Regions from separate parts of the Ensifer sp. 38_S197 genome, predicted to be linked through region 1. Evidence: riboswitches for the same ligand, from Rfam matches in the RefSeq annotation. Region 1 holds a riboswitch; each other region holds the start of a gene.
What was found. Region 1 has a riboswitch for thiamine pyrophosphate ahead of thiO (glycine oxidase ThiO). Riboswitches for the same ligand answer to the same signal wherever they lie in the genome.
Positions count from the first base shown of each region.

Region 1 (7,833 bases):
AGCGGCGTGGGTCAAGGTACCGATTGCCGGCGAAGCCCCGACTGCATGAAAGCGTCCGTGCTCTCAGCCAGCTAGAAACCAAGCACCACCGCGCCTCCGGTGAGCCCGGCACCGGCCGCCGTCAGCAGCAGTTTCTCGCCGCGCTCAAACGGCCGCTCTTCTCGCTCCAACGATAGCGAGAACGGGATCGTCGCGGCGGAAGAGTTGCCATAGTTCGCGATCGTGCGCACGGTTCTTGCTGGCGCGATGGCAAGACGATCGCAGACGGCGTCGAAGATCCGGGCATTGGCCTGATGCGGCACGAAGCGGCTGATCTCCGACGCAGTACAGCCTGCGACGTTCATGGCGCGGACGGCACACGTCGCCATCATCTCCACCGCCCGGGCAAACATTTCCCGCCCGTCGCGCATCGTCATCAGGAAATCCTCGGGCGGCATGCCCGGCGAGAATGGTTGGCTGCTGCCGCCGGCGGCGATCGAGATCAGATCGTAGCCGCTGCCGTCGGCGGCAAGATCAACACCAAGCAAGCCGGTCCGCGGATCATCGGAAGGCATAACGACAACGGCGCCGGCCGCGTCGGCAAAGAGAACGGCGCTTGCCCTTTCCGCCGGATTGATGCGCCGGCTCAAAATGTTGGCCGCCACCACCAGCACAGGCTTTCCCTGCGAACGGACGAAGCCATCGGCGAGTGTCAAGGCGTAGAGGAAGCCCGAGCATGCCCCGGCCAGATCGATCGCGCCCGAGCGGCCTAGCCTGAGCCGATGGGCAAGAAGCGGCGCCGAAGGTGGCAGGAGATGATCGGGCGTCGAGGTCGCGAGCAAAGTCAGGGCGATATCGTCCCGCGGGATGCCGGCATCATCGAGTGCCGCCGCACCGGCTCTCGATGCAAGTCCCGTCAATGTCTCGCCAGCCTCGACCCAACGCCGCTCGCGAATGCCGGTACGGCGCTCGATCCAACCGGGATCGAGACCGAGCTGCGTTTCGATCTCAGCGTTTTCAACACGCCGCGCCGGCACCGCATGGCCGAAACCGACAAGGCGGGATGAGCGCGCGACGCTCACAGCCGTCCTGCCACGAATAGCGACGCCGCCTCGTCGATCGCGTCATAGGCCCGGTCGAGATCGGCATCCGTGACGCAATAGGGCGGCATAAGATAGATGACGTTGCCCAGCGGGCGGATCAGCAATCGGCGCTCGCGGAAGAACGCCTTGAGCCGCGGGCCGGCTTCGGAAAGATAACCGGCGGTTGGAACCTTGAGATCAAGGGCGGCAATCGTACCAAGCTGGCGGGTATCACTGAAGCGGGGATCTTCGGCAAAGCGCGCGACATGCCGACGCTGCCGCGCCGTCAACGCGTCGATGCGTTCTCGCACAAACTCCTCTTTCCAGACGGCGAGATTGGCGACGGCTGCAGCGCAGGCGATAGGATTGGCCGTATAGGAACTCGAATGGAAGAAGGTCTTGCGTCGATCCGTCGAGAGGTGTGCCTCGAATATCTCGGCCGTCGAGAGCGTCGCCGCCAGCGGCAGCGCGCCACCGGTCAGCCCTTTCGAGGTGCAAAGGATATCGGGCGTGATGCCAGCCTGCTCGCAAGCGAACAGGCTGCCCGTCCTTCCCCATCCCGTCATCACCTCGTCGGCGATCAGCAGGGCGCCGTGCCGCTCGGCGATCCGTCTCAACTCGGAAAGGATGGAAGCCGGGTAGGCCTTCATGCCGCCCGCACCGAGAAGCAACGGTTCGATCAACAGGGCCGCGACCGCGCCGGAGACGCAGGCCGCCTCGAAGGCATCCAGCGTCGTCTGCTCTTCACCCGCCTCCGGAAACGGCAGCCGATCGACGGCGAAGAGCAGCGGCGCGTAGGGCGCATTGAAGACGCCCCTTTCTCCCGTCGACATCGTGCCGATCGTGTCGCCGTGATAGCCATTTTCGAGGACGCAGATGCGGTTGCGCGGCCGGCCGAGATTGTGGAAGAAACCAAGTGCCATCTTCAGTGCGACTTCGACCGCCGTCGAGCCGCTGTCGGAATAGAACACATGGGCGAGGCCGGGTGGCGCAATCTCGATCAACCCGCTCGCCAGTTCCTCCGCTGGCGCATGGGTATACTCAGCGAAGATGAGCTGGTCGTAGGTTTGCGCTGCAGCACGGATCGCTTCCATGATGGCAGGATGCCGGTGGCTGTGGGTGATGACCCACCAGGACGAGATCGCATCGAGGATCGCCGCCCCGTCTTCGTCGATGAGATAGGCGCCCTCGGTCCCGACGACGCGTCGCATTGCCGGTTCCAGTGCATGCTGGGTGAAGGGGTGCCATACCGGGGATCGTCTCATGCCGTCACCTCATGGAAGCAGCCGATGTCGAAGTTTTCGCGAAAGGCCTGTTGCAGGCGATCCGGTGTCAACGGATCGAGCCGCGGCAGCCGGCCAAGCCGCCGAACCTCCCCCAGTTCTGCAATGATCGCCTCGCTGTCCGCCTGCTCGTCGCCGATGAAGGCCACTCCCAGGACCGGGATAACACGGCGGCGCAGCGCCTCGAGCGACAACAAGGTGTGATTGATCGTACCGAGCCCGGTGCGGGCACAGAGGACCACCGGGATTTGCCAGCGCGCAAACACGTCGGCGAAGACCACCCGCTCGGTGAGCGGCACCAGGAGCCCACCCGCCCCTTCGATGACCAGCGGTCGGTTCGCTGCCGGCGGAGAGAGCGCTTCAGGCAAGATCGTCACGCCATCGATCCGCGCCGACAGGTGGGGCGAGGCCGGCGTCATGAGTTGATAGACCTCGGGCAATACCCGTTCGGGTGGGACCCTGCCGAGCCGCGCTACGACTTCGCTGTCGGTTTCGCCGTCTAGCCCCGACTGCACTGGCTTCCAGTAGCTGCCGGAAAGCGCATCGGTCAGCGCCGCAGAGAATATCGTCTTGCCGATGCCGGTGTCCGTGCCGGTGACGACGAAACGGGGCATCATGGCCGCTCCTCCGCCATTGCGAGCGCCAAGCGCTCCAGCATATTCGCGATCGTCGGACGGTCGACATTCAGCGTAATCGCGATCCGGAGCCGCGCGGTCCCCTCTGGGACGGTCGGCGGACGGATGGCCCTGATATCGAAGCCTTCTTTGCGCATGCGCGCGGCAATCCGTACGGCGCAACCGTTGTCGCCGATCGGCACCGGAAGGATCTGCGAGCCACTGCCTTCGATGCCGAGGGTGTCGGTGAACGCGCGATTGGCGAAGGTCCGGAGATCATCGAACGCTGCTCGACGCCGAGGCTCATCTACGAGCGTCACGAGAGCCTCCCGGACGGCGGCGGCAATCAGCGGCGAAGGCGCCGTCGAATAGATGAAGTTGCGGGCACGGTTGACGAGATAGTCGCACAGGACCGCATTTGCGCTGATCAGCGCACCGGAGACGCCGAGCGCCTTGCCGCAGGTGTGGAGCACGACGAGATTTTGTCGGCCTTCCAATTCTGCGGCCAAACCGCGGCCGTCCGGTCCAAAAACCCCGGTCGCATGCGCTTCGTCGACGACCAGAAATCCATCATGCCGCGCGGCAAGTGCCGCAAGATCCGCAAGCGGCGCCCGGTCGCCGTCCATCGAATAGAGGCTTTCGACGGCGATCCAGGGATGCCCCGTGCCGCCGCGCTTGCGCCATGTGCCGATCGCATCGGCGAAGGCGTCGACGTCGTTGTGCTTGACCGCGACCGCGCCGGCCCTGCTTGCGGCGATACCCTCATGGGCACTCGCATGGATCAAGGCGTCGTGGACGATGATGTCGTCGCGCTGCGGGAGCGTCGAAAACAAGGCGGCATTGGCCGCATAGCCGCTGCCAAAGAAGAGTGCCCTCTCCGCGCCAAAGAAGGCGGCTGCCTGCGCCTCCAGCGCCGCGTGTTCCGCATGGTTGCCGCGCAGGAGCCGCGAACCGCCGGACCCGACCGGCACGCCGCGCTCGATCGCAGCGGCAATCGCGGCCTTCAACCGCGGTGACCCGGCAAGCGCCAGATAGTCGTTGGAGGTGAAGTCGATGCCGCCCCCGGCGACAAGTCCGCGGCGGCGCCCCTTGCGTTCGAGGCCGTGTAGCGTCTTCTCGTGGCGAGTAATGAGGCTCGCGGTCATTCGGCGTCCTGCTTTGCGGCAAGCGCCATCGGCTCCAACCCGAGGCGGCGGAAGAGGCCCGCATCATGGTCCTCGCCCGGGTTGTCGGCGGTCAGCAGCGTCTCGCCGACGAAAATCGAATTGGCGCCGGCGAAGAAACAGAGCGCCTGCATCTCGTCGCTCATGTCGGTGCGGCCGGCCGAGAGGCGGACGTGGGACTTGGGCATCAGGATGCGCGCAAGCGCGATCGTACGGACGAAGTCGATCGGATCCACCGGTGCCGCGTCGGCGAGCTTCGAGCCCGGGATCGGGATCAGCATATTGATCGGCACGCTTTCGGGCGGCACAGGCAGATTGGCGAGCGTCACCAGCATCGATACCCGGTCTTCAACGGTTTCGCCCATGCCGAGGATGCCACCGGCGCAGACCTTGATGCCGGCGTCGCGGACATTGGCAAGCGTTTCCAACCGGTCGGCAAAGCTGCGGGTGGTGATGATCTCGCCGTAGAAACGCTCCGACGTATCGACATTGTGGTTGTAGTAATCGAGCCCGGCGTCTGCGAGCCTTTCGGATTGTTGCGGCGTCAACATGCCGAGCGTCATGCAGGTCTCCATGCCCAGCGCCCGCACGCCGCTAATCATGGCGACAATCGCCTCCATGTCGCGCTCCTTGGGGCTGCGCCAGGCGGCACCCATGCAGTAGCGGGTCGCACCGCCCGCTTTTGCCTTCCGTGCCTCGGCAAGGACCCGTTCGACCTCCATGAGTTTCGATGCCTTGAGTCCGGTCGGGTAGTGCGCCGACTGGCTGCAATAGCCGCAGTCCTCAGCGCAGCCGCCGGTCTTGATCGAGAGCAGTCTGCTCATCTGGATCGCGTTCGGATCGAAATGGACGCGGTGAACGGAATGCGCTCGAAACAGCAGATCGTTGAAGGGCGAATGATAGATTTCTTGTGCTTTGGCCAATTCCCACGCGGTTTCGGCGGGCTTGGCGGCAACCGAAGTCGGCTCGATCGTACTGTTTGCATCCAGCATGCGCGTTCATTTCCCTATTCGCAGCAAGGCATAATAGATAGAATCTAATATTATCTATAATTTCTTTCGAAGTGACCCCGGGCAACCATTCAAAAGGAGAGACTCGACAAAAGTGCAACCATAGAGCGAATAGACAAAAGCCGAGCTCGACGTCGTGTGGGAGAGAACTCAAATAATTTCCACGATTTAGAACCACAGCGCTCCCGGCAGAAGGCAGGACGATAAAAGTGAAGGTCCGCTATCCATGCCTCTGTCAGGCATTCGATACCCGCTATCCGTCCACTATCAGCAGTGAATCGGCAACACCGAAATGTGCGGTCATCTCAATTTTATAGATAATTTTTGGTCCGAACCCAATCCGAACGGCCACACGCGATGTGCGCGACGGCGGCTCTTGACAAAAACTGGTCCAGCCCGTCAGTCTTGAAACATTCACCAGGGGTGTCCCGGCAAGGGGCTGAGATTCTGCTAGGCGGTTTGCGCGGCGCAGTGACCCGTTGAACCTGATCCAGTTCATACTGGCGTAGGGACGGTGCAGACATCGCTGCCGCAATCATCGCGTTCGCGCGGACAGACTTTGGCAAGGCGTCCTTCCTTCCCTTCCGGTTCGAACTGGGTCTCCAACCATGGAGCCTCGGCAATGCGTATCTTCACCGCGACTTTTCCCACAACACGTCCCGCTGGCCGCGACTGGGCGCATTGACCATGCGCGCCCTCATCAAAGGCGCCGGCGTCGTCGGGCTGGCCTTCGCCCATGAATTGACCGCCCGAGGCGTCGAAGTGACGGTTGAGGAGCGGCAGCCAGACTTCTCCGGGGCCGCGTCCTGGTTTGCCGGCGGTATGCTTGCGCCCTGGTGCGAGCGCGAGAGCGCCGAGGAACCGGTGTTGACACGCGGCATCGCCGCCATCGATTGGTGGGATCGGGTGCTTCCCGGAGAGGTATCGCGCAACGGCACCCTTGTCGTCGCCCCGCCACGCGACGCCGGCGAACTCAAACGCTTCGCTTCGCGCACCTCCGGCTTCGAGTGGCTCGATGCCGAGGCGCTCGCAGTGCTGGAGCCGGCACTTGCCGGGCGCTTCCGGGAGGCGCTGTTCTTTCCGAGCGAGGCGCATCTTAACCCGCGCCGAGCGCTTTGTCTGCTGAGGCAAAAGCTCGTCGAACGCGGTGTCGCCCTCATCGGTGAGACCGATAGCGACGGCGGCTACGATCTAATCGCCGACTGCCGAGGCGCGGCAAGAATCAACAGCACTGCCGGACTGCGTGGGGTGCGTGGCGAGATGCTCTACCTGCAGAGCGATGAAGTGGAATTGTCGCGGCCGGTTCGTCTCATCCACCCGCGCATCCCACTCTACATCGTGCCGCGCGGCAACGGCCTCTTCATGTGCGGGGCCACCATGATCGAAACCGATGACAGCGGTCCGATCACCGCCCGCTCCCTGATGGAGTTGCTGAATGCCGCCTATGCGCTGCACCCTGCCTTCGGCGAGGCGCGCCTTCTGGAAACCGGCACAGGCGTCCGACCGGCCTTTGCAGACAACCTGCCGCGCATCAACCGCGCCGGAAATACCATCGCGCTCAACGGGCTCTACCGCCACGGCTTCCTGCTTTCGCCGGCTTTGGCCGAGGAAGCGGCGGACCTTGCGCTTGCCTGGAACCTGAAGGGAGACGCCGCATGAAATTGATTGTCAACGGCGAGGATCACGACCTCGCAGTCACGACCCTTGCCGAGCTTCTGGCGACACTCGACTTCGAAGGGGATTGGCTTGCTACCGCCGTCAATGGCGAGCTGGTGCACCGGGCCGACCGTTCGGCCCATTCCCTCAACGATCGCGACCGGATCGAAATTCTCTCGCCGATGAAAGGAGGCTGAGACATGCTGACGCTTTACGGACAGGAACTGCATTCCCGCCTGCTTCTGGGCACCGCCCGCTACCCTTCGCCTGCCTCCCTCGAAGACACGGTTCGTTCGTCGGCAACCGAGGTCGTCACGGTCTCGCTTCGTCGAGAAACCGCCGGCGGGAAACAAGGCGGCGCCTTCTTCGAACTGATCCGCGCGCTCGGCGTGCGCGTGCTGCCGAACACCGCCGGCTGCCACTCGGTGTCGGAGGCGGTGCTGACCGCCAGGATGGCCCGCGAGGTGTTCGGCACGAACTGGATCAAGCTCGAAGTCATCGGCCATCAGGATACGCTGCAGCCGGATGTCTTCGGGCTGGTCGAGGCGGCACGCATCCTCTCGGCCGAAGGCTTCGAGGTCTTCCCCTATACGACCGACGACCTGGTGGTCGGCGAGCGCCTTGTGGAAGCCGGATGCAGGGTGCTGATGCCCTGGTGTGCGCCGATCGGCAGCGCCAAGGGACCGCAGAACATCTCCGCCTTGAGAGCCATGCGGGCCCATTTTCCGGATATGCCGCTGATCGTCGATGCCGGCATTGGCCGCCCGTCGCACGCAACGGCGGTGATGGAGCTCGGCTTCGATGCGGTGCTGCTCAATACTGCCGTCGCCGGGGCGGCAAAGCCGGCCCTCATGGCTTCCGCTTTCGCCCGGGCGATCGATGCCGGACGCGATGCCTTCGAGGCAGGCATGCTCGAACCGCGCGATTTTGCCGTCCCCTCCACGCCCGTCATCGGAAAGGCGGTGTTCGCGTGAAGCTCGATCCCTTCTACCTCATCGTCGACAGCGCGGCATGGATCGAGCGGCTGGTGCCGCTCGGTGTCAAGC
Region 1 covers NZ_JBXOVZ010000001.1:1,053,348-1,061,180, forward strand. The annotation lists gene ubiV (ubiquinone anaerobic biosynthesis protein UbiV) at 1-49, shown strand, start outside; gene AC1Z3V_RS04780 (beta-ketoacyl-ACP synthase III) at 72-1,061, opposite strand; gene AC1Z3V_RS04785 (adenosylmethionine--8-amino-7-oxononanoate transaminase) at 1,058-2,326, opposite strand; gene bioD (dethiobiotin synthase) at 2,323-2,961, opposite strand; gene AC1Z3V_RS04795 (8-amino-7-oxononanoate synthase) at 2,958-4,103, opposite strand; gene bioB (biotin synthase BioB) at 4,100-5,113, opposite strand; TPP riboswitch at 5,541-5,661, shown strand; gene thiO (glycine oxidase ThiO) at 5,819-6,790, shown strand; gene thiS (sulfur carrier protein ThiS) at 6,787-6,984, shown strand; gene AC1Z3V_RS04815 (thiazole synthase) at 6,988-7,761, shown strand; gene AC1Z3V_RS04820 (thiamine phosphate synthase) at 7,758-7,833, shown strand, end outside.

Region 2 (7,833 bases), 130 kb from region 1:
CAATCGGCACCATGCGTTTCGAGCCCGATGCCATCAACGTGATCCCCTCGCGTGCGGTCTTCACCGTCGATCTGCGCGATCCGGACGAGGATCGGCTGCAGGCGCTGGAGACGGTGCTTGCAGATTTCCTTGTCCGCATCGGCGAGGAAGAGGGTGTCGAGATCTCGGTCGAGCGCCTGGCACGCTTCCAGCCGGTCGCGTTCGATCAGGGCATCGTCGCGGCCATCGAGGCCTCGGCGCATGCGCGCGGGCTGAAAAGCCGGCGGATGACCTCCGGCGCTGGTCACGATGCCCAGATGATCGCCCGCATCGCGCCGACGGCGATGATCTTCGTTCCGAGCCGCGACGGCATCAGCCACAATCCGCGCGAACACACGGAGCCTGATGAGCTCGTCGCCGGCGCCAATGTGTTGCTCGATGTGGTCGAGCGGATGGTGGGTAGTCGCTAGAGGGGTAGGGGCATTGCGCGTCCGTTGATTAAACGGGATCGATATCGCGCCTCCCTCTGCTCCGTCATGCTCGGGCTTGGCTCGAACATCCAGACATAGGCGCTCCTTTGTCCGCGATGACCAGCGCACGTCATCCTTCGGCGCGACGAAGCAGACGCCTCTTCAAGGCAATGTTTTCGTGTGAACGGCGCTTCTGCGGGATCCTGCATCGCTCTTCTGCCGGGTGGATGACTCTGGCCCGCTCCCCTCGGCAGGCTCTTCCGGTGTCCGGCGGAAAAGGTTGAGGAAACTGCTGCCGCCGTGCCAGACGCTGCCGGTCGGTCCGTAATCTCGGGAGTCGCGCGAAGGGGATGAGGGACGCTCGCTATCCAAACCGACGGCGCCGCCTCCGCCGCCTGCGCCGGTCCCGCCGGGCTCGCCGTTTGTGCCGCCACCGTCGCCGGTGCCCGCATCGCCGCCGCCCTCTGCGCCGTTGCTTTGGACGCTTCCGCCACCAGGGCCCCTGAATGTGGCGCTTCCGCGTCCACCGCTGCCTGCGAGACGTCGATCGCCAGAGATGCTTGCACCGCTCTCGCCGTTTTCGCCACCTTGGTCGCTGCCGCCCGCGCCATTTTCACCGTTGCCGCCGCCGACATCGGCGTCGTCCGCATGGGCGGCGGGAATCCAGGAAAAGCCCGCGGCAAAACTCCCGCTGTCGTCGAGGCGCGGCAAATCTCCAGCGAGTGCCAGAAAGCCGCCTATCGACAGGGCCGTCAGTCTCAGCAGGCTTGTCCTCAAGTCTTTCTCCTTATGTAACCGGCGTCGTCTTGCAAGACCTTCTGTGCGGCAGAGGACGGCGGCTGAGCGCGAATGAAGGTTCGCCGGCGGCGACTTTTGCGCGAGCCCTACATATCGTTCAACCGATGAGGGGACAAGCTATTCCACGAGCGGCGCGGTGGAACGCCGGAAGGAACGCCCATTGACGGACCAGACTTTCTCGCTGCTGGTCTTGGTCGGCGCAGCCGGTGGCGATGGACTGGCGGACACTGATGCGATGCAGGTCGCCGGCCCTGTCGATCCGCGCTTGTTCGCCATCCTCGACCAAGCCGCTTCGCGAGAGGAAATCGCGGTCGGCGAAGATCTGGGGACGCTTCGCTGATTTTGGCTCTCGAACTCGGCTGCGGCCAGCTCTGCCGCGAAAACGAACTGGCGCAGCCCGGCCAGTCCGGCCTCGTCACTGGAGACCGGGCGATACCTAATTGACCTCGATCGGCGCCGGGCGACGGCTGGGCGCCGAGGTGGAAGGAAGGCGCCGGCTCGAAATAGACGAGAGCATTTGCCTTGCCGTCGGAAGGGAATGCAATGGCGCTCCCTCCCGACGCGTTTCGTTTTACCCTTCGGCTTCGACTTCGCCGACTGGCATATAGAGGTCGCCGCCTTCGCGATACTTCGCGGCCATCGCCTCCAGCCCTTCCTTCTGCGCTTCGGCGCGGATGTCGTGCGAGATCCGCATCGAGCAGAACTTCGGGCCGCACATGGAGCAGAAATGCGCCACCTTGTGCGCTTCCTTCGGCAGCGTCTCGTCGTGGAAGTTGCGGGCTGTCTCCGGGTCGAGCGACAGGTTGAACTGATCCTCCCAGCGGAACTCGAAGCGGGCGCGTGACAGCGCGTCGTCGCGCACCTGCGCGGCGGGATGGCCCTTGGCGAGATCGGCGGCGTGGGCGGCGATCTTGTAGGTGATGACGCCCACCTTGACGTCATTGCGGTCCGGCAGGCCCAGATGCTCCTTCGGCGTGACGTAGCAGAGCATCGCAGTGCCGAACCAGCCGATCATCGCGGCGCCGATGCCGGAGGTGATGTGGTCGTAGCCGGGAGCGATATCCGTCGTCAGCGGTCCGAGCGTGTAGAACGGCGCCTCGCCGCAGACGGCGAGCTGCTTGTCCATGTTTTCCTTGATCTTGTGCATCGGCACGTGACCGGGGCCTTCGATCATCACCTGACAATCCTTGGCCCAGGCGATCTTCGTGAGCTCGCCGAGCGTCTCCAGTTCGGCGAATTGCGCCGCGTCGTTGGCATCAGCGATCGAGCCGGGGCGCAAGCCATCACCGAGCGAGAAGGAGACGTCATAGGCGCGGCAGATATCGCAGATCTCCTCGAAATGCTCGTAGAGGAAGCTTTCCTTGTGATGATGCAGACACCACTTGGCCATGATCGAGCCGCCGCGCGAGACGATCCCGGTGACACGGTCGACGGTGAGCGGGATGTAATGCAGCCGCACCCCGGCATGGATGGTGAAATAGTCGACGCCCTGTTCGGCCTGCTCGATCAGCGTGTCGCGATAGACTTCCCATGTGAGGTCCTCGGCAATGCCGTTGACCTTTTCCAGCGCCTGGTAGAGTGGCACGGTGCCGATCGGAACCGGCGAGTTGCGGATGATCCATTCGCGGATGTTGTGGATGTTGCGGCCGGTCGAAAGGTCCATGACCGTGTCGGCGCCCCAGCGGGTCGCCCAGACCATCTTTTCGACCTCTTCGGCCATCGACGAGGTGACGGCGGAGTTGCCGATATTGGCGTTGATCTTCACCAGAAAATTCCGACCAATGATCATCGGCTCGGATTCCGGATGGTTGATGTTGGCGGGCAGGATCGCTCGGCCGCTGGCGATTTCCTGGCGCACGAATTCCGGCGTGACATGATCGGGGATATGGGCGCCGAAGCTCTCGCCATCGCGAACTTTCGCGCGCGCATCGCGGCCGAGGTTTTCGCGGATCGCCACGAACTCCATTTCCGGCGTGATGATGCCGGCGCGGGCATAGGCAAGCTGGGTTACCGCCTTGCCGGCCACTGCCTTAAGCGGCGCATGCTGGAACGGGAAGGTCGGCGTCAGCCGGTCGCCGCTGGCAAAGCCGTTGTCCTCCGGCCGGACAGTGCGCCCCTCGTAGGTTTCCACATCGCCGCGGGCGACGATCCAATTGCGGCGGAGCCGCGGCAACCCCTCCTCGATGCGGATTTCGGCATCGTCTGCGGTATAGGCGCCGGAGGAATCATAGACCGTGACCGGCGGTTCGCCCGAGGTCGGGTGCAGCGCGATCTCACGCATCGGCACGCGGATATCCGGATGCAGGATGCCGGCCTTGTGGACTTTTCGGGATGCCGGAAGCGGACCTTGGGTGACCGAGAGAGGGGTGGGCTTTGTGGCAATATTCATGACGAGGCTCCAAGTTTGCGATTGGAGACCCAGTTCTGATGCCGGAAGGATGAAAGACGCGCCGCCAGGTGCTGAATGCACGGAATCCTGGCTTCGATATCTGCACCGTCCCTACGCCAGTATGAACTGGATCAGGTTCAACGGGTCACTGCGCCACAGCCGGCGAGCCGGCCATCCAGCAGAATCTCAGCCCCTTGCGGGACCCCCCTGGTGAATGCCTAGAAGATAGCCATCGAACGGCACGGGTCGTCAAGCGCGAAATCGCTCGTTGCTCAATATGCACGTTAAACGGGTATTCCGGATGTAGACTCGACGCTAGTGGTCAGGTTTTTCCGGAACGCCGCGCTCCGCATAATCGGCGCGGTTGATGCCGTGGCGCTGGAGCTTGTCGTAAAAGGTCTTGCGCGGAATGCCGAGCGCTTCGATGGTCGCCTTGACGTCGCCGCGCTGGGCTCGGAGCGCCTCCTTCAGGATCTCCGCCTCGTAGCGTTCGAGCCGCTCCGGCAGCGCGAAACCGGACTGTTCGGTCGAGACAACGGGTTGCCCCAACGGGCCTTCGACGCCAAGCGCGACGCGTTCGGCAAAATGCGAAAGTTCGCGCACATTGCCAGGCCAGTTGTGCGTCATCAGGTGCTGCTGCACGGTCGGTGAGATGACGGGCACGTCACGCTTGAAGCGCTCGACTGCCCGGGTCAGGAAATGCGAGAAGAGCAGCGGGATGTCGTCACGGCGTTCGCGCAGCGGCGGGATCGACAACGTCACGACGTTCAATCGAAAGTAGAGATCTTCGCGAAAGTCACCGCGCTGCGCCGGGTCGCCGAGATCGATTTTTGCGGCGGCGATGACGCGGATATCGACGGGACGGACCTGATTGGTGCCGAGTGGCGTAATCTCGCGGGCTTCAAGAACACGCAGCATCTTGACCTGAGTTGCCGGCGGCATTGCCTCGATCTCGTCGAGGAACAGCGTGCCGCCGCTGGCGTGTTCGATGCGACCGACGCGCTTCTTCAAGGCGCCGGTGAAGGCGCCCGGCTCGTGGCCGAAGAGTTCGCTTTCGATCACCGTTTCCGGCAACGCGCCGCAGTTCAGCGCGACGAAGTTGCCGTTGCGGCGCCGGCTCCAATTGTGGAGCAGGGTGGCGACCACCTCCTTGCCGCTGCCGGTTTCGCCGGCGACGAGGACGTCGACATCCGTGTCGGCGATGTGCCGGATCGTCTGCCGCAGCCGCTCCATGACCGGTGTTTGGCCGATCAGCGGCAGGCTGTCGCCGGCCGTCTCCGCCGCCCGTTTCAACGCGCGGTTCTCCATGACGAGCCGGCGCTTTTCGAGGGCGCGCCGCACGCTCTGCACCAGCCGATCGGCGGCAAAGGGCTTGGGAATGAAGTCATAGACGCCATCCTGCAATGCCTGCACCGCCATCGGGATATCGCCGTGGCCGGTTACCAGAATCACCGGCAGGTCGGCATCGAAGGCGGCGATGCGGCGATGAAACGCCAGGCCATCGATGCCCGGCATGCGGATATCGCTGACGACGATGCCGTCGAAATCGGCATCGAGCGTCTCCAGCGCTTCAGCGGCACTTGCAAGCGAGGTGACGGCAAGGCCGGCAAGCTCCAGCGTCTGCTTCATCGCCTTGCGCAGATCGTTGTCGTCGTCGATGAGGTAAACGGACGGCTGCATCGCTCAGGCCCTTTTCAGGCGGACCGTGAAGACGGTGCCCCTGTCGCTGGTTTCGACTGATATCTCGCCGCCATAGTCGGCGACGATCTCCTTGGAGATGGCAAGACCGAGGCCGAGTCCTTCGTCCTTGGAGGTGTTGAATGGCGTGAACAAATCTTCGTGGATATGCTGCGGGATACCCGGGCCATTGTCGGCAACGACAAGCGAAACGCTGCCGGAAGGGCCGTCCTCGCAACGCACGCGGATTTCGGCGTCGGTCCGATTGCCGAGCGCTTCGAGCGCGTTCTGCAGGAGATTGATCAGGACCTGTTCAAGACGGATACGGTTGCCGAACACGCTGAGGCCGTTTTCCGGCAGGTCGACGACGATCGCATCCATGCGGCCGGCAAAGCGGCTGCGAAGGAGCATCAGCGCGCCTTCGACCACATCGCGCATCGGTGTCGGCTCGGCGACGAAGCGGCCCTTGCGGGCAAAGCTCCGGAGTTCGTCGGTGATGGTGCCGACCCGTTCGGTAAGGTCTGCGATGCTGGCGAGGTTCTCCACTGCCGTTTCCTGCTGGCCGCGTTCGAGGAAGGTGCGGGCGTTGTCGGCATAGGCGCGGATGGTGGCGACCGGTTGGTTGATCTCGTGGGCGACGCCGGCGGCCACCTGGCCGAGGATCGCCAGCCGGTTCGCCTGGACCAGCTCTTGCTGAACCGCCTGGAGTTTCTCGCCGGTGCGCCTGTGGTCGGCGATCTCCGTTTCCAGATGATCGCGGGCAAGGCTCAAGTCACGGGTACGCTCCGCCACGCGGCGCTCCAGTTCGTCACGGGCGGCACGTTCCCTCGCCGCCGCCAGCGTCAGCGCCTGGCGGCGACGCAGGAGGAAGGCGACCAGCGCCAGCAGCGGCACGGTCACCGCTAGCGCGATCAGCCGGGCCTCCCGGGTTGCCGCGGCCAGGGCGCCGTCCAACGGGGCGAGCTGTTCGAGACGCCAGTTGGTGGTCGGGATCATGGTTTCGACCCGCAGGAACCGTCGCTCCCTATCGCCCGGCAGCAGCGCGCGCAACTCGCTGGAACCGTTACTGGTGGGCTCGATATCGCGAAACGGCAGCGGCAACAGGGAAGCGTTACCAAATTGCAGGCTGTCACGGATCGCGGCGAGGCGATCGCGGGGAATGGTTCTGGTCGTCATGAAGCGCCAGGATGGAAAGCTGGTGATCAGCACGATGCCGCGCCGGTCGGTGACATAGACGGGTTTGCCGGACGCAAGCCACTCCGTCTCGACGTCGTCGAATTCGAGCTTGGCGACGACGACGCCGATCGGGCCGTCAGGGCCCTGGACCCGACGCGAGATGTAAAGGCCCGGCCGCTTGCTGACGGTGCCCATGGCGAAGTGCTCCGCCTTGCCGTCGCGCATCGCTACGCGGAAATATTCGCGGAAGGCGTAGTCGTTGCCGACGAAGCTCGTCGGCTCGTGCCAGTTGCTGGCGGCAACCGCAACGCCGTCAGTGCCGATCACATAGATGACGGCCGCGTCCGTATTGGCGGCGAGCGCTTGCAGCTTTTCGTTCAGCCGCTGCAGCGCCTGGCCATCACGTGTCGAAAGTGCCGCCTTCACCTCGACGTCGTCGGCCAGCACCAGCGGCGTCGAGCGTTGGCGCTCGAGCACGGCGCGCAGCAGCGAAGCCTTCAGATTGGCGTCGATCCGGCTTTGGGCATCGACCGTCTCGAGTGCCTGGCTGCGACCATATTCGCCGGCGAACAGAAGCCCGGCGACGAGCAGCGCCAAAGCGAGGCCGGCAAACACCAGCCAGATGCGGCGCATGGACCTGTCGAGATCTGCCAGGTTCAGGGGGGCGGATGGGGCATTGAACATCGCCTGATTGTGCATTTTTCCGCTCAGACTTCCAGGTGACTTGTGCGGAAATCCGCTCAACTCTTCGTGCGCGTCGACCCGCATGCGCAAAAGGTCTTCATCGATTCAATGGTTTGGCTCTGACCGCAGAGAACTGGCACGCCTGTTGCAATTGGCATCCTCATGACAGCCCGAGCTGTCGCGCATCGGAAATTGACCCGGGAGGCCCGGCATGACGCCGGACTGGGTCCAGTGGAGGATCTCATGATTATCGACCAATCCGCGGAACCGCGCGGCAAGACACCATTCTATCGGCATCTCTATGTCCAGGTCCTGGCGGCGATCGCGGCCGGCATTCTGCTCGGCCATTTCTATCCGTCGCTCGGCACCGAGCTGAAGCCGCTCGGCGACGCCTTCATCCGCCTCGTCAAGATGATCATCGCGCCGGTCATCTTCCTGACGGTTGCGACCGGCATTGCCGGCATGACTGATCTCGCCAAGGTCGGTCGCGTCGCCGGAAAGGCAATGATCTACTTCCTGACCTTCTCGACGCTGGCGCTGGTTATCGGCCTGATCGTCGCCAATGTCGTCCAGCCCGGCTCCGGCATGCACATCGATCCCGCCTCGCTCGACGTCAAAGCCGTGACGACCTATGCCGAGAAGGCGCATGAGCAGACGATC
Region 2 covers NZ_JBXOVZ010000001.1:924,769-932,601, reverse strand. The annotation lists gene AC1Z3V_RS04215 (allantoate amidohydrolase) at 1-449, shown strand, start outside; gene AC1Z3V_RS04210 (hypothetical protein) at 612-1,226, opposite strand; gene AC1Z3V_RS04205 (hypothetical protein) at 1,408-1,587, shown strand; gene thiC (phosphomethylpyrimidine synthase ThiC) at 1,819-3,636, opposite strand; TPP riboswitch at 3,727-3,855, opposite strand; gene AC1Z3V_RS04195 (sigma-54-dependent transcriptional regulator) at 3,952-5,316, opposite strand; gene AC1Z3V_RS04190 (sensor histidine kinase) at 5,320-7,188, opposite strand; gene AC1Z3V_RS04185 (dicarboxylate/amino acid:cation symporter) at 7,417-7,833, shown strand, end outside.
Region 2: linked by a shared signal. The riboswitch ahead of thiC (phosphomethylpyrimidine synthase ThiC) and the one ahead of thiO (glycine oxidase ThiO) in region 1 are both predicted to bind thiamine pyrophosphate.

Region 3 (7,833 bases), on a different contig from region 1:
CCGACATTGGTCGCGACATCGAGATGGGCGAAGAGATTGTTGTCCTGGAAGATCATCGAGACCGGGCGCTCGGAAGGTGCCTGGTTGCCTGCGTTCTCACCGAGGATGCGGATCTCGCCGCGGTCGGCATCTTCAAAACCTGCAATGAGGTGGAAGAGCGTCGACTTGCCGGTGCCGGAGGCGCCGGCAACGGCAACGATGCCGCCGGCGGCGATTGTGCAATCGAAGCGCAGCGTGGTCGCTTCGAAACGAACCTCGACATTGCGCAGTTCTATGGCAGCGGTGGGCTCAGTCATGCTTTGCGTCTTTCCGGCCGGCGGGCGTCATCGGCCGTGCCGAGGATGGTGAAGATCAGGCAGAGAAGCCCGAGGAAGAGGGCGAGGCCGGCCGCATCGGCCGTGCGGTAGCTGCCCATTCGGCTATAGAGCAGCCAGGGAAGCGTCACCATGTCCTGCGAGCCGAAGAGGGCGACGGCGCCGAGATCGCCCAGCGACAGCGCCATGGCGAAGGAGAGCGCCATCAGCAACGGTTTGCGGAGGGCGGGAAGGTCGATCCATCGCAGGCGATGAAAGCCGCGGATGCCAAGGCTCGCCACCAGCCGTTCAGAGCGCGCCGCGTGCGTCGCCATGGCCGGTGCCAGGATACGGTGGACGAAGGGGAGCGCCATCAGGGCATTGATCGCCACGACGATGACCGGCGCAAAGCGCGCGACATCACCGAAGGGGCGGAGGAGCAGGAACCAGCCTGCGCCGAGCACGACCGGCGGCACCAGCAGGATGAGCGAGGTGCTGGCGCCGATCATGCCGGCAAAGCCGTATGCCAGCCTTCCCGCATGACGGGGAGCGGTCATTGTCGCTGCGGCGCGGATCATGACGGCTGCCATGGCAACCGAGGCGAATGCCGAGGCAAGCGCGATCTCAGCACTCGTCATCAGTGCCCGGTGCACGTTCGGATCCCGGGCGAGCTTGAGGATATCGGCCTGCAGCCCGGAAACGACCATCGCAACCAGGGGAGCGATGAGGAAGAGCAATGCCAGGACGATCCAGGCGCCGTCATTGAGGTGCGCCATTGGCGCTGTGCCATCGAAGCGGCGAACCGTGCGGCCGCCGGTCATACCCTCCTCAGGCTTCGTTGCCAGATGTCTGAGAATGAAAAGCAGGACGCCGGTCATGGCGATCTGCAGGCCGGACAGCGCGATGGCGCGCGGCGGATCGAAATCGAAGCGCAGCGCCTGGTAGATCGCGACCTCGATCGTGCTGGCCGCGGGCCCGCCGCCAAGCGTCAGCACGAGCGTGAAGCTGGTGGCGCAGAGCATGAACACGAGGCCGGCCGCACCCGGCAGCAGGCCGCGAAGCACAGGCCATTCGATGAAGCGGAAGAGCGCATGGGACGGCATGCCGAGATTGGCGGCGCTGCGCCAGTATTCGGCGGGAACGCGCTCGAGCCCGGCCAGGAACAGGCGCGCCGCAAGCGGCATGTTGAAGAAGACATGGGCGAGCAGGATGCCGAACAGGCCGTAGATGCTGACCGGCTGCTCAAGGCCAAGCCAGCGCAGGCCCGCATTGAGGAAACCCTGGCGTCCCCAGACCTCGATCAGCCCAAGCGCCCCGACGAGAACGGGCAGGCCGAGCGGCAGCGCCATCAGCCGCAAGAGCCAGATGCGGCCGAAAAACTGCGGCCGCCGCGCCAGCGCCCGTGCCACCGGTATGGCGAAGAGCACGGAGAGCAGCGTGGAAAGGCTTGCCTGCAGCAGCGTGAAGCGGGTGACGCGCCAGATATAGGCGTCGAACAGGGTGCCTTCGCCCGCGCCGCCGGTCTCAGCGAGCAAGGCGGCGATCGCCAGGCCGACGAAGAGCAGGAAGGCGCCGAGGCAAAAGGCCCCGGCGGCAACCGTCATGCGATTTTCGCGAGGCGCGAACAATCCAGCCTCAGTTCTTGCTCATCGCGGCAAGCCACTCGTCGATCCACGCCTTACGGTTCTTCGCGACTTCTTCCGACGGCAGCAGGAAGGTCTTTTCCGGAGTGACCAGCTTGTTGAAGGCATCCGGCAGCGGCGCGCTGGTGACGCCAACCGGCATCATCCAGTTGGTCGTCGGGATGATCGACTGGAACTCCGGCCCGGTCATGAAGCTCAGGAACTGTTTTGCCAGTTCCGGCTCCTTGGCATTCTTGGTCATGCCGGCGACTTCGATCTGGATGTAGTGCCCCTCGGAGAAGGCTGCGGCCTGGTAGCGGTCGGTGTTTTCCGCGACCATGTGGTAGGCGGGCGAGGTGGTATAGGAGAGCACCATCGGCGCTTCGCCCTTGGTGAACAGGCCATAGGCTTCCGACCAGCCCGGGGTGACCGTCAGGACGCGATCCTTGAGCTTTGCCCAGGCAGCGCCGGCCTCATCGCCATAGACGGCCTTGACCCAGAGCAGCAGACCGAGGCCTGGCGTCGAGGTACGCGGATCCTCGATGACGATCTTCTGCGATGCGTCGCCCTCGACAAGCTCCTTGAGACTCTTCGGCGGCGTCTTCAAGGTCTGGGTGTCGTAGACGACGGCGAAGTGGCCGTAGTCGTAGGGCAGGAAGGTGTCGTCGGAGAAGCCGCCCGGTACCTTCAGGTCCTTGGCATCGATGCCGTGCGGCGCGAAGAAACCGGTCGCCTTGGCTTCGGCGACGAGATTGGTGTCGAGGCCGAGCACGATGTCGGCTTTCGAAGCGCCGCCTTCAAGCTTCAGGCGGGTCAAGAGTTCGACGCCGTCGGCGACGCCGACATAGTTGACCTTGCATTCGCAGGTCTTTTCGAAGGCTTCGGCGACCTTGGCGCCCGGGCCCCATTCGGTGATGAAGCTCTCATAGGTATAGACCGTCAGGGTCCTGTCGGCAGCGGCAGCGGCACCGACGAAAACCAGGCTTGCGGCCGCAGTCAGAGCTAGCCGGCTAAACAATTTGAATTGCAATGAATTGGGCATGGCGAGCACCTCTCTCCCAAAGTTCGTTGTTGCATGGGAAAAGGGCGTATCGATCCGATCGCGTCTAATCCCTCCGCCGGTATGAGCCGGATCAGGTTCCGCGGGTTGGCGTTTCACGCCTCTCAGCCTTCGGCCGTCATGCGGTCGGAAGGCACCCCGTTAGAGCGGCAAGAGATTTACCGCCACGTTGGTTCCATGGCAAGCGTGTTTGGTGCAAGTCGAGTTGATGCCTGCTCAGGGCATGGCGTCCGCGCTTGCGTAAGCCGGACGCTGCGCTAAGACAAAAACTGCAGGGAGCCGCGAGGAGGAAATGCCATGCCAGATATGCTCGTTCGACTATATGCCTTGCCGGCGCAGCCCCAGTCGAAGCTTGGCCCGGGCATCCGCATTCGCCGCGCCATGGCGCCCGAGCGCCGCCTGGTCGTCTCCTGGATCGAGAGGACTTTCGGCGCCGGCTGGGCGGGCGAGGCGGAAGCGGCCTTTTCCTCGACCCCGACGCGCATTCATATCGCGGTGCATGAAGAGAACATCGTCGGTTTCGCCTGCTACGACGTGACGGCGCTCGGTTTTTTCGGCCCGACCGGTGTCGACGAAGGCATGCGCGGGCAGGGCATCGGCGAGGCGCTGCTGATCGAAAGCCTGACGGCGATGCGCGAGGCTGGCTACGGTTATGCGGTCATCGGCGGGGTCGGTCCGGCGAAGTTCTATGAGCGGGTGGCCGGCGCGATCGAGATTCCGGATTCGACGCCCGGCGTCTATGCCGGCATGCTCTCTTCCGATCCGGTGCCGGAAGGCCATTGACGATCCTCGCAAAATCTTGAGATCCGCGCGTCTTCTCGCTTTCTTCGTTTTCCTTCCGCGGTCCTTTGCGCTATGGGCTTTGCCATGGCTCGATCGACCTTCACCATTCTGCTTGGCGGTGCGCTGACAAGCACCGACCGGCTGACACGCCAGCTCGGCGGAAGCCGCTTCGTCGCCGCTGACGGCGGCATGCGGCACGCGCGTCTGCTCGGCGTCGTTCCGGATGTCTGGGTCGGTGATTTCGATTCGACAGAAGATACCCTGCTTTCCGAATTCGCCTCCGTTCCGCGCGAGTCCTATCCGGCGGCAAAGGCGGCCACGGATGGCGAGATCGCCGTCGAGGCTGCCCTGTCGCGTGGTGCCGACAGCTTGATCTTTGCCGGTGCGCTTGGCGGCACCCGCAGCGACCATGCCTTCCTGCACCTGTTGCAGGCGGTCGGCCTTGCCGAGCGCGGGCTTTCGGTGCTGATGACCTCCGGCGAGGAAGAGGCCTATCCGCTGCTTGCCGGCACGCTGGAGCTCGACCTGCCGAAGGGTTGCCTCTTTTCGGTCCTTGGGTTGACCGAGCTCACCGGTCTTTCGATCGTCAATGCGCGTTACCCGCTCGACGATTTCACCCTGCCGTTCGGCTCGTCCCGAACCGTTTCCAATGTTGCGGAGGGTCCCCTTCGCTTCAGCCTCAAGAGCGGCCGCGCCATCGTGCTTGTCCGCCCCTATGATCTTACCGGAGCCTGAGCCTTGGCGCCCCCCATTCTGAAACTCGACGACATCTTCCTCACCTTCGGCGGCACGCCGCTTCTGGCCGGCGCCAATCTGCAAGTGGAGCCGGGCGACCGGATCTGCCTGGTTGGGCGCAACGGCTCGGGCAAGTCGACGCTGATGAAGATTGCCGCGGGTCTTGCGGAAGCGCAGTCGGGCGAAGTGTTCCGCCATCCCTCGGCGACCATCCGCTATCTGCACCAGGCGCCGGATTTCGACGGCTACGACACGGTGCAGGCCTATGCCGAAGCGGGGCTCGGCCCGGGCGACGACCCCTATCGCGTCGCCTATCTGCTGCAGCATCTGGGACTGACCGGTGAAGAAGACCCGAAGCGGCTCTCCGGCGGCGAGGCGCGCCGGGCGGCGCTCGCCCGCGTCATGGCGCCGGAGCCGGATATCCTGCTGCTTGACGAGCCGACCAACCATCTCGATCTGCCGACGATCGAATGGCTGGAAGACGAGCTTACCCGCAGCCGCTCGGCGCTGGTTTTGATCTCGCACGACCGGCGCTTCCTGGAGAAGGTGTCGACCGCGACCGTCTGGCTCGATCGTGGCCAGTCGCGCCGGCTCGACCGCGGCTTTGCCCACTTCGAGGCCTGGCGCGACGAGGTGCTGGAGGCGGAAGAACTGGAGCAGCATAAGCTCGGCAAGGCGATCGAACGCGAGGAACACTGGCTGCGCTATGGCGTGACCGCACGGCGCAAGCGCAACATGCGCCGTCTCGGTGAGCTGCAGACGATGCGGGCGGCCTATCGTGGCCACAAGGGACCGCAGGGGACGGTGCAGGCGACGCTTGCCGATGCCAAGGAGTCCGGCAAGCTGGTGATCGAGGCCGAGAAGATCAGCAAGGCCTATGGTGAGCGCACCATCGTTGCGCCCTTCTCGATCCGCGTGCACCGCGGCGACCGCATCGGTCTCGTCGGCCCCAACGGTGCCGGCAAGACGACGCTTCTGAAGATTCTGACCGGGCAGATCGAACCGGACAGCGGCACGGTCAAGCTCGGCACCAATCTCGAGATGGCGACGCTCGACCAGAAGCGCGAAGATCTCAATCTGGACGACACGCTGGCGCACTACCTGACGGACGGCCGCGGCGAGAACCTGCTGGTCAATGGCGAGCAGCGCCACGTCACCGGTTACATGAAGGATTTCCTGTTCCAGCCGGAGCAAGCGCGCACCCCGATCCGCGAACTCTCCGGCGGCGAGCGGGCAAGGCTGATGCTGGCGCGTATCCTGGCGCGGGCGACGAACCTCCTGATCCTTGACGAGCCGACCAACGACCTCGACATCGAGACGCTCGACCTCTTGCAGGAAATCGTCGCCGGCTTTGCCGGAACGGTGATCCTCGTCAGCCACGACCGTGATTTCCTCGACCGCACCGTGACCTCGACGATCGCGCCGGCAAACCCCGAGGAGCCGGACGGCCGCTGGATCGAATATGCCGGCGGCTATTCCGACATGATGGCGCAGCGTAAGGGCGCAATCGAGGAGAAGCGCAGAGCCGAAAGGGCGGAAAAGGCCAAGGCCAACGAAACGGCTGCACCCGCCGCCGAAGCGCCAAAGGCCGCCAAGGGCAAGCTTTCCTACAAGCAGAAATTCGCGCTCGAAAACCTGCCGAAGGAGATCGCCAAGGCGGAGGCAGAGGCCGCCAAGCGCGAGGAAAGGATGGCCGACCCCAACCTTTTCACAAAAGATCCAAATGCTTTTGCGAAGCTCGCGCAGGAATTGGAGAAGCTTCGTGCGGATCTGGCCCGCATGGAGGAGGAATGGCTGGAGCTTGAAATGCTGCGCGAGGAGCTCGAAGGCTAGGCGACATCCATTACAGTGTTGCGCGCCATATCAGGCGCGCAAGGGTCGCTGTAACGCTTTGAAGTTCTGCATGTTTTTATCCCTGAATCGGCTCGGTTTCAGGGAAACACGCGGTGGCGCGTTGAACGGCGTCGTCAGATATGATAAGTAAAACTTATTATATCATATGTGAACGATGCTGATGCCCTTCAAACTCGAATCCGAAACCATTGGAATGCTTTTGACCGACGTCTCGCGCCTGTTGCGCGGGGCTTTCGATCGCAAGGTCAACGCCATGGATCTGGGCATCACCCCAGGCGAGGCGCGCACGCTGATCCAGGTCGTGCTTACCGAGGGCATCAAGCAGGCGGAGATCGCGACCCGCATGGGGATCGAGCCGATGACGCTTTCGGCCTATCTCGACAGGCTGGAGACGATGGGGCTCGTCGCCCGCGTGCCGGATCCGGCGGACCGTCGCGCCAAGAACGTCGTCATCACCGACAAGGCAGGCCCGCTGCTCACCGACCTGATGGCGGGGTTGCGAGAGATGATGAACGCCTATACGGCCGGGCTCGACGAGGCGACCCGCGAGGTTCTTTGCGCCAACCTGCGCATCCTGCGCGACAATTTACGTGAGCTTGACCCGTGCCTTGCCGGCAAGGAGGCTGGCGAGAAGTCCGAGGAACAGCCGGGAGCCCCGCGATGACGCGTCGCATGAGCGAACGGCGCACGAGCATCATCGGCGCCTTCCTGGTGGCGCTCGGCCCGGTCTCCATGGCGCTTTACACCCCTGCCATGCCGGAGCTGGTGCGCGCCTTCTCTTCCAGCGAGGCGGCGATCAAGATGACGCTGTCGCTCTATTTCGCGGGGTTCGCCTTTGCCCAGCTCGTTTCCGGCACGCTCTCCGACGTCATCGGCCGACGCCGCGCGACGCTGATCTTCATGGCGATCTATCTCATCGGCAGTCTGATGGCCGCCTTCGCGCCTTCGGTTGCGGTGCTCCTCGCCGGGCGTCTGGTGCAGGGCATCGGCGCGTCCGTCGGCATGACGGTGGCCCGCGCGATCGTGCGCGACCAGTTCACGGGAACCGAAGCCGCGCGCATCATGAACATGATCGGCATGATGCTGGCACTTGGACCTGCAGTTTCGCCGACGCTCGGCGGCCTGGCGCTCGGGCTGTTCGGCTGGCGGTCGATCTTCTTCCTGATGGTCGGCTTTGCCGCGATGGCCTGCCTCACCGTACAGTTCTTCATGGCCGAGACCGTGGCGCCTGATCCGGCCAAGGGACACCTGAAGCCGATCCTTGCGGCCTATCGTCGATTGGTGAGCGACAGCCGTTTCGTCTCCTCGACGCTGGTCATCGGCGGTGCCGTCGGCGCGCTCTATGCCTGGGCGACGATGCTGCCCTTCGTGCTCATCAACGAGGTGGGTCTGACGCCGACCGAATTCGGTGTCGGCATGTTGATGCAGTCGGGCCTGTTCTTTTCGGGGACCGTGGTGGTCCGGCTGCTGATGCGGCGCTTCACGC
Region 3 covers NZ_JBXOVZ010000002.1:689,115-696,947, reverse strand. The annotation lists gene thiQ (thiamine ABC transporter ATP-binding protein) at 1-296, opposite strand, end outside; gene thiP (thiamine/thiamine pyrophosphate ABC transporter permease ThiP) at 293-1,921, opposite strand; gene thiB (thiamine ABC transporter substrate binding subunit) at 1,929-2,957, opposite strand; TPP riboswitch at 3,009-3,126, opposite strand; gene AC1Z3V_RS16610 (GNAT family N-acetyltransferase) at 3,273-3,758, shown strand; gene AC1Z3V_RS16605 (thiamine diphosphokinase) at 3,843-4,493, shown strand; gene AC1Z3V_RS16600 (ABC-F family ATP-binding cassette domain-containing protein) at 4,497-6,326, shown strand; gene AC1Z3V_RS16595 (MarR family winged helix-turn-helix transcriptional regulator) at 6,508-7,011, shown strand; gene AC1Z3V_RS16590 (multidrug effflux MFS transporter) at 7,008-7,833, shown strand, end outside.
Region 3: linked by a shared signal. The riboswitch ahead of thiB (thiamine ABC transporter substrate binding subunit) and the one ahead of thiO (glycine oxidase ThiO) in region 1 are both predicted to bind thiamine pyrophosphate.

Region 4 (7,833 bases), 860 kb from region 1:
CGCAATCACAACCCTGCTGAAGGCGGGAACCGCAAGAGACGGCTATATCGAGCTTCTCGGCGAAAGCCACGACGATGCGATCGCGCTCAAGGGCTGGGCGCATGACATGGCCGCCGGCGTCTGCCGCGCCATCATCAGGGGCGAGAATACGTCTGTCGTCGATTGCAACATTGCGGTTTTCCCACGAAACGATGCACCGGAAGATGCCGTCGGCTTTCTGGGGCTCCTGTCGGCGGACGACCTGCCGCGAGCCCGCGACATCCAGGGCATATTCTATCGCGGCCGCAGCGCCTGGCGCTACCTGGCCGTTCACGAGCGCAAGTTCGTTGCCGGGCCGCTTGAAACGCCGGGACATATTCGCGCGATGCTGCTTCAGAGCCAAAGCGCGCCGCAGGTGCTGTTGCGCCTGCGCGACGCGGCCAATGGCTTCGACGGCACAGAAACGATCTCAAGCCTCCCCCTTCCCGTCCGGTTCGGCGTCGACGCGCTCTACCAGGGGGACGAAGGCACCTTCCTGATCTCGGGCTGGATGCTCGATCCTGACGATCATGTGCAAAGCGTTCGGCTGCGCCGCGGGCGCGCCGAGGCGCGTCTTGATGGCAGGTGGACGCGCACCGAACGGCTGGACGTCGAAGATGCTTTTGCGGACCGGCCGGAATTCAAGAGCGCCATATCCGGACATCGTCGTTCGCATGGTTTCATCGCTTTCGCGGATGGCCTCCTCGGCGACCCGACGGCACCCCTTTACCTCGAGGTCACACTTCGCGATTCCCGCCGCGCCTATATGCCGCTTCACCCGACACGGCTTTTGGCAAGACATGCGGCGCTGCGGCTCTTAAACGCGATCGACCCGACCAGTTGGGCCTTGCCTGACATCGTCGATCGGCAGATCGTCCCGTTCCTCACCGCTGCGCGCGCGAACGCACCAACGATCGAAACCGTCATCGACATAGGCCGGTACGGTGAGGCCGTGGGGGCGGCAATCCTTGTTGCCGTGGGAGACGCCGAGGAGGATTTTGCCCCGTTATTGGGTCTTCTGGCGCTCGAACCGCACACGCGGCAGGCGCCGATTGTGCTCGTGCTGCAATCGGAACAATTTCGCCGCCGCGCCGCCCGTATCCGCCAGCTTGCGGAATTTTATCACCTGCCGCTGCGGCTGGTGTCCGTCGAAGGTTCAGGCGATGCCAGTGACCTGGCTCGGGCCGCGGCGCAGGCAATCGACAATGAGACCGTCATCCTGCTTTCAGCCTCGCTTACGCCTGCCAATCCCGGTTGGTACCAGACGCTTGTTGCCAACTACGAGACAACGAGCGGAAGCATTATATCGCCGACGCTTGCCTATGAAGATCATTCGATCCGCTGGGCCGGCAACACCTCGCTCGAGCGTGCCGATCATCTTCAGTCGAGCCGCTATGCCGGTTATCCGGTTGGCGCCGTGAACCGCCTGAAGCTGACGCGGGTTCAGACCGCCTCGCTCGAATGCTGCATCATGCCGCGCACGGCACTTCTCGATGAGACCGGCGTTTCGCCGACCTATCTCGGCGCGTCGCTCAAGGGGCTGGATCTCGCCTTGCGGCTGAGCCGCCGGGGCTACGAATCCTATTGGCTGCCTGCTCTTCAAATGCTCGGATCGGATGAGGCGTCAGGCGCTGTTTCGCCAGCCACGGCCAGATACGTGGAGCGTGTCGATCAGGCCCTGTTCCGGGGACGCTGGATGCAGACGGTGGAAACAGAAGGAACGGCCCACAACGAGGTTTCGGCATGAGTGAAAAACTCCGCGTGCTGGTCGTTTCGCACGGCCACCCGACCCATTCGCTCGGTGGCGCCGAGATCGCCTCCCACGGATTGCACAAGGCATTGAACGGCCTGCCGGGCATCGAATCGATCTACCTTGCCCGCGTCGGCAATCCCGTGCCGCGCCACGGCGCGTCGGCACTGATGAGCCTAAGGCTGGCGATGGACGAGGTGCTCTACCATGCCGAGGACTTTGATCATTTCTTCCTGTCCAATGGCGATACAGACGCGATCCGCCGAGACCTCTTGCGCTTCGTGGGAGACATCAAGCCGGACATCGTCCACTTCCACCATGTCATGGGCTTTGGGTTGGAAGCCCTCTATGCGGTGCGTGACGCTCTGCCGAAAGCACGCATCGTCGTAACCTTTCATGAGTACCTGCCGATCTGTCACAACCACGGACAAATGGTGAAGCGGCCCTCGGGTCAGCTTTGCAATGGCGCCTCGCCGATCAACTGCCACACGTGCTTCCCGGAAATCCCTGTGTCGCGCTTCGTCCGCCGCGAGCAATTCGTCCGGGGCATGCTGAACCTTGCCGACGCCTTCATCGCCCCGAGTGCCTTCCTTGCCAATCGCTATGTCGAGTGGGGTATCGCCGCCGAAAAGATCTTTGTGATCGAAAACGGCATCGTCATGGGGGAAAAGACGCCCGCCCGCGAACTGCCGACGGCGACGGCACGACGCAACCGCTTTGCCTATTTCGGTCAGATGACCCCTTTCAAGGGCGTGCATGTGCTGATCGACGCCGTGTCGCGCGTGCCGGAGGAGATCTGGGGAGACGATTCGACGCTGATGATTTTTGGCGGCAACCTGGAGCGCCAGCCGACCGACTATCAGGACCGCGTCGCGAAACTGATCGAGGATGCAGGGCGCCGGGTTCGTTTCTACGGTGCCTATCAAAACCAGGATATGCCGCGGCTGATGCGCTCGGTCGACTGGGTGGTGATGCCCTCGGTCTGGTGGGAGAACTCCCCGGTCGTCATCCAGGAGGCGCTGCACCATGGCCGGCCGATCCTGTGTTCAGATATCGGCGGCATGGCCGAGAAAGTTCGCGACCGCCTGGACGGCTATCATTTCCGAGCCGGCAGCGCACAAGACCTAGCGGATCGGATGATCGATGTACTGAGCACGCCGCGATCCTGGGACAACCTTCGGGCAACCCTCAGGCGCCCGATGAGCCATGTCGATTGCGGCCGCGAGCATGTCGCTCTCTACCGGAAACTGCTCAAGGCGGAGCATCCGTTTCACGCCAACGTAGCAGTGGCCTGAACCAAAACCGGGGCACGCCCCCTCAAGCAACTGCAGCCCGCGGACGACGAGCTTCCCGCCTCAGATCATTTCATTACTCTTATTAAACAATGGAATGACCTTACTTTTTAAAGCGGAACATGAACAATGGACCGGCACAAGGTTTCGGGATGGATATTAATCGCCGCCGTTTCCCCACCACTGATGGAAGTGATGAACCGGCCCCCGCCCTTGCCCGATTTTAAACGCAACTCCCGCGACAAGCGCGTCATGCAGATAGGTCTTGGCGGCTACTACTGCGTCTTGAAGCTCCAGCCCACGGGCAAGACCAGCGGCGATGGCGGCTGAGAGCGTGCAGCCGGTGCCATGATCATTCCTCGTCTCGACCCGCGGACGAGACAGACGCAACGCGGTGTCCCCGTTGAAGAGAATATCGACGGCTTCGTCGCCCTCGGCATGCCCGCCCTTTATCAACACTGCACGCGCACCAAGCTTCAGCAGCATCTCCGCCTGCCGCGCCATTTCCGTCTCGTTCTCGGCAATCGCGCGCCCGGTCAGCAGCGCCGCTTCGGGCAGATTCGGCGTCAAAATCAGCCCTAGCGGCAGCAATTCCTCCTTGAGCGTCGCGATCGCATCTGGGCGCAACAAAACATCGCCTGAAGTAGCGACCATCACCGGATCGATGACTGCCATATGCCCATGTCGCTTCAAGCCGGACGCGATCGCCGTAATGGTCTCCTGGCGAGACACCATGCCGATCTTCACCGCGCCAGCGGCGAGATCTGAAAACACGGCATCCATCTGAGCTGTGACGACGGCTGGAGAGATATCCTCGACGGCTCTGACCCCGCGGGTATTTTGCGCCGTGATGGCAGTAATCACGCTGGCACCGTAGACGCCGAGCGCCGAAAACGTCTTCAGATCCGCCTGGACGCCGGCGCCACCGCCGGAATCCGAACCTGCGATAGTAACGGCGATAGCGGTCATGCCTGGCTCCTCTGGAGAGCAGAGATGCGTTCAATGTGGACGAATGCGCTCACAATCCAGGCACCCAAGAAACGGCCCGTTCCCGAGCATCCTCTAGCAATCAACAAGGGAACCGAATGATCGAGCAGGCGCATTGGGCGGCTCGGCTTCCGGAACCGTGCCTCGCGCCATGGTAAACTACGTGTAGGCACCAACGATCTCCCAAAAGCATATGACGGAGATCCAAATGAACGACGGAGGCGCGGCTGATATCCCAAGGAGGCCTCGCCGTTCCTACGCCGGTATGATCCGGATCAGGTACAAGGGTCTGGCTCACCGCCATCTCAGCACCGTCAGGTGCGCCCCTCGGCATGCGTGATTACTGGGGGGCACGAGGCGGGATGTCAACTGCCAGAGTTCAGGGCGGGACACATCGGCTCGATGAGGAAGATGGGCGAATCAAGGTGCTCCGCAATGAAAAAGGCCCCTATTGCCTTGAGAGCGCAAAGGGCCTTCTATCTGAGCGTTCGACTTCACAGACATTCAGACTTTTACTTTTCTTGCCCAGCAATGCAAGCGCTGATCTGAACCTTCAAACTGAACCAGTTTTGGCTAGAGTTTTCCGGTGTCTATTCCTGGCTGGGAAAGGGACGGAAGACGATGAAGGCATCGCAGTTTTCGGACGCCCAGAAGGCGTTCATCCTGAAGCTATTTTTCGCGACTTGACATGTTTGCGACCATTCTCCCGCGCGCTCCAGACCTTGGCGATTCGTACGAGAGCCTAATATCCCCATTCCGGACAATATCGTCCGCGTGGTCGCTGGAACTTGCCAGGGACGCGTTGCGCAACGCGTTGTGGACAAATCGTAGAGAAGAATGTACCTGCAGCCCTCTAAAGTGATCAGTTCGCGTTGCGTGCTGATCGGCCGCAACAACGTTTGCCGTCGAGGCAATGCCAACTAAGGCACGATATGCGATCCAAGGAATACGGGCTCCTGCTCGAGCTGCCGGCTGTACGGAAGAGATCCCCCAGCCCCATCAACACCTGCGAACAAAGCAGGTAACGCCTATTGCGAGCCACGAGCCAGCCAGTATTCCAAAACTACTAGAGTCGTGGAGCATCAAAGTTGCATTTCAATATAGCGGGATACCGATTTCAATCATAGTTGATCTATGGACGCTAATTTGAATTGCCGACGTTAGTAAAGGAAACCAAGAATGTCATCGCGGCTTGGCGAGATTTTGATAGTCACCGAAGAGCTTGCTGGCTTGAACAGATCTGGTGGGATCGGCGCATGCGCGCTGGGTCAAAGCTTACATCTGCAGTCGCTAGGCTACCACGTCGATATTTTAATTACTGATCTGGACTGCAATCAAGCAACACAGCGAGAACTGCTGAGAAACCACAGCGACTTTACAATTCGTTTTCTTCGAGATCTCGTTGACGCAGACGACGTCGTATCACAGCCTGTTGACGCAATATCGAAATCATATTGCGTCTATCGGTATGTCAAATCGCAGAACTATCACGTTGTGCATTTCAACGACTGGCTCGGTTCAGGCTTCTATACGGCAATGGCGCGTCGCCAAGGCCTCATCTCGAGTGTCATCGTGACCCATTTGCATGGTAGTTCTGAGTGGGTTCGGAGGCACAATAAGAACCTTCCTCGCCTTGAAGAGTTCGAAACAGAAGCGATCGAGAAGAGCCAGATCGAAAATTCGGACTTAGTGATCAGCCCAAGCGAGTATCTACTCGATTGGTATGCCGCTTCAGGAATTCGACTCCCAAAATCAAAGGTGTGCAATTGGTTGCTACCCCAATGGTTTAGTGAGGGGTTCAACGGCGACCGCCCCTTAAGTTGTGCACCCGTAGCCTCTGGCAGCATAGATACCCTGATCTTCTTTGGAAGACATGAGCGTCGAAAAGGCTTTGAACTCTTCCTTAGGGCAGTGGCGGCGTTCCCCAAGAGTTTTCAACCGAATTTGGTTTTCCTTGGGCGTTTTGATCGCCTTAACCAGGAGTTCTCCGGTTCTGCCGCCCTTAGAAAGCTACAGGGCTACGGCGGGGAAATTGATTTCGTTAATGACCTACATCAACAAGACGCGATCCGATTCATTCAGAAGGCCACGAATGCGCTCTGCGTGATGCCCTCCTTGGTTGAAAACAGCCCCTGTGTTGTAGGAGAATGCTTCACGATAGGCACACCCTTCATCGCAACCAATGTAGGCGGTATAGCGGAACTCATAGCGCCCGATAGCCGGGAAGCCTGCCTACCGGAAGCCGAACCTAAGGCACTCGCCGACGCAATTCAGCGTGCAGCACTTTTGGGGATCGACCGAATAGAGTCGAACTCTCGTCCCACGTCGGATCAAAGAAGCATGGACTGAAATACATGCGTCGCTGCAGCTACCGGCTGGAGAAATCGCTAAAGTGGAGTTTTCGGACCCCTTGGTCAGTGTTTGCATCACGCACTACGAACGGCCCAAATTTCTTCGACTGGCACTCCAGCAGCTTGAGGCGCAAAGCTACGATAACATCGAAATCATTATAGTTGACGATGGCAGCCAAACAAAAGAGTCTCATGAAGAACTCAATATCATCGAGCGAACTAATTTCCGATTCCCGATAAAAATTCTACGAGAACCAAACAAGTATCTAGGGGCCGCACGCAACACGGCGGCACGTCACGCCAAGGGGGATTACCTACTTTTCCACGATGACGACAATGTCGCCGAAAGGCAGGAAATTGAAATTTTCGTCAGGGCGGCGCTAAGCTCAGGCGCCGATGTGTTGACCTGTCAAGCTTTCGTGTTCCGCGCCGATGACGATCGCGGCCCATTTGTAGATGACATAGAGGGAAAGGAAAGAAGATCTATCGAATTTTACCCAATCGGCATTGGGGGGATCTTTTCCTATTTTCGCAACCGCTTTGGCGATGCGAATGCCCTCATTAAGAAAAGCGTCTTCGTTGAACTTGGTGGTTTTACCGAATTGCGCGGCGTCGGCTTCGAAGACTGGGAACTATTTCTACGGGCCCATGTGATGGGTTACAAGCTAGGGATTGTCCCGGAACCACTATTTCACTACCGCGTCAGCAGCGGCGGTATGTTGGCCACGGGTGATATGGCTCAAAACATCCAAAGAATTTTCGAAGCTGTCGACAGCGTGAGATCAACAACGGATGGCGATCTTCTTCGATACGCCATCAGCAGAGATCTTTCCGAGCAGATTACCGATCTAACTTGGCACAACCTGTCCAAAGAACGCGCGCCCGATCATCACCGCAGGCTGATGAGTATCGACCCCAATTCCCCTGAAGCGCGGGAGATACTTGCTGAACTCGCCGTGCGGCTTGGCCGCACTCGCGATGCTATCAATATTAGCGTGGGCCGGCAGCGCGAGGAGCTCATACGCCAGACATCGCAAGGCAAGTTAAAACCACGCCTTCATAGGCAGGAAATCCGACACGAAACGATCCGGACAGGTGACCGCGGGCAAGGGTATATCCTGAGAGGGTGGCTTGTCGATCGACGTGGTCACCCCCGCGATCTAAAAGCAATGTTGTTTGGCAATGAGTATTTCAAGCCACTGTTAGTGGAGCGCTACGAGCGGCCGGACGTGCAACGCGCCCTGGGTCTGGACGATCCTGCTGATTTGGGGGTGAAAGCACTGCTACAGCGAGAGCGAAATGAACTACTACGAGACAAAATTGCCTTCGCGAGAAGCGCAAAGATTGTGACGCCCAAGTCCGGTCATGCAAAGCTACTATGTGGAGAGTCGCAACTCAAAGGGCACATTGACAATATGGTTGCCTGCGACACAAT
Region 4 covers NZ_JBXOVZ010000001.1:189,765-197,597, forward strand. The annotation lists gene AC1Z3V_RS00695 (hypothetical protein) at 1-1,765, shown strand, start outside; gene AC1Z3V_RS00700 (glycosyltransferase family 4 protein) at 1,762-3,063, shown strand; gene thiD (bifunctional hydroxymethylpyrimidine kinase/phosphomethylpyrimidine kinase) at 3,220-4,029, opposite strand; TPP riboswitch at 4,283-4,385, opposite strand; gene AC1Z3V_RS00710 (glycosyltransferase family 4 protein) at 5,227-6,396, shown strand; gene AC1Z3V_RS00715 (glycosyltransferase family 2 protein) at 6,440-7,833, shown strand, end outside.
Region 4: linked by a shared signal. The riboswitch ahead of thiD (bifunctional hydroxymethylpyrimidine kinase/phosphomethylpyrimidine kinase) and the one ahead of thiO (glycine oxidase ThiO) in region 1 are both predicted to bind thiamine pyrophosphate.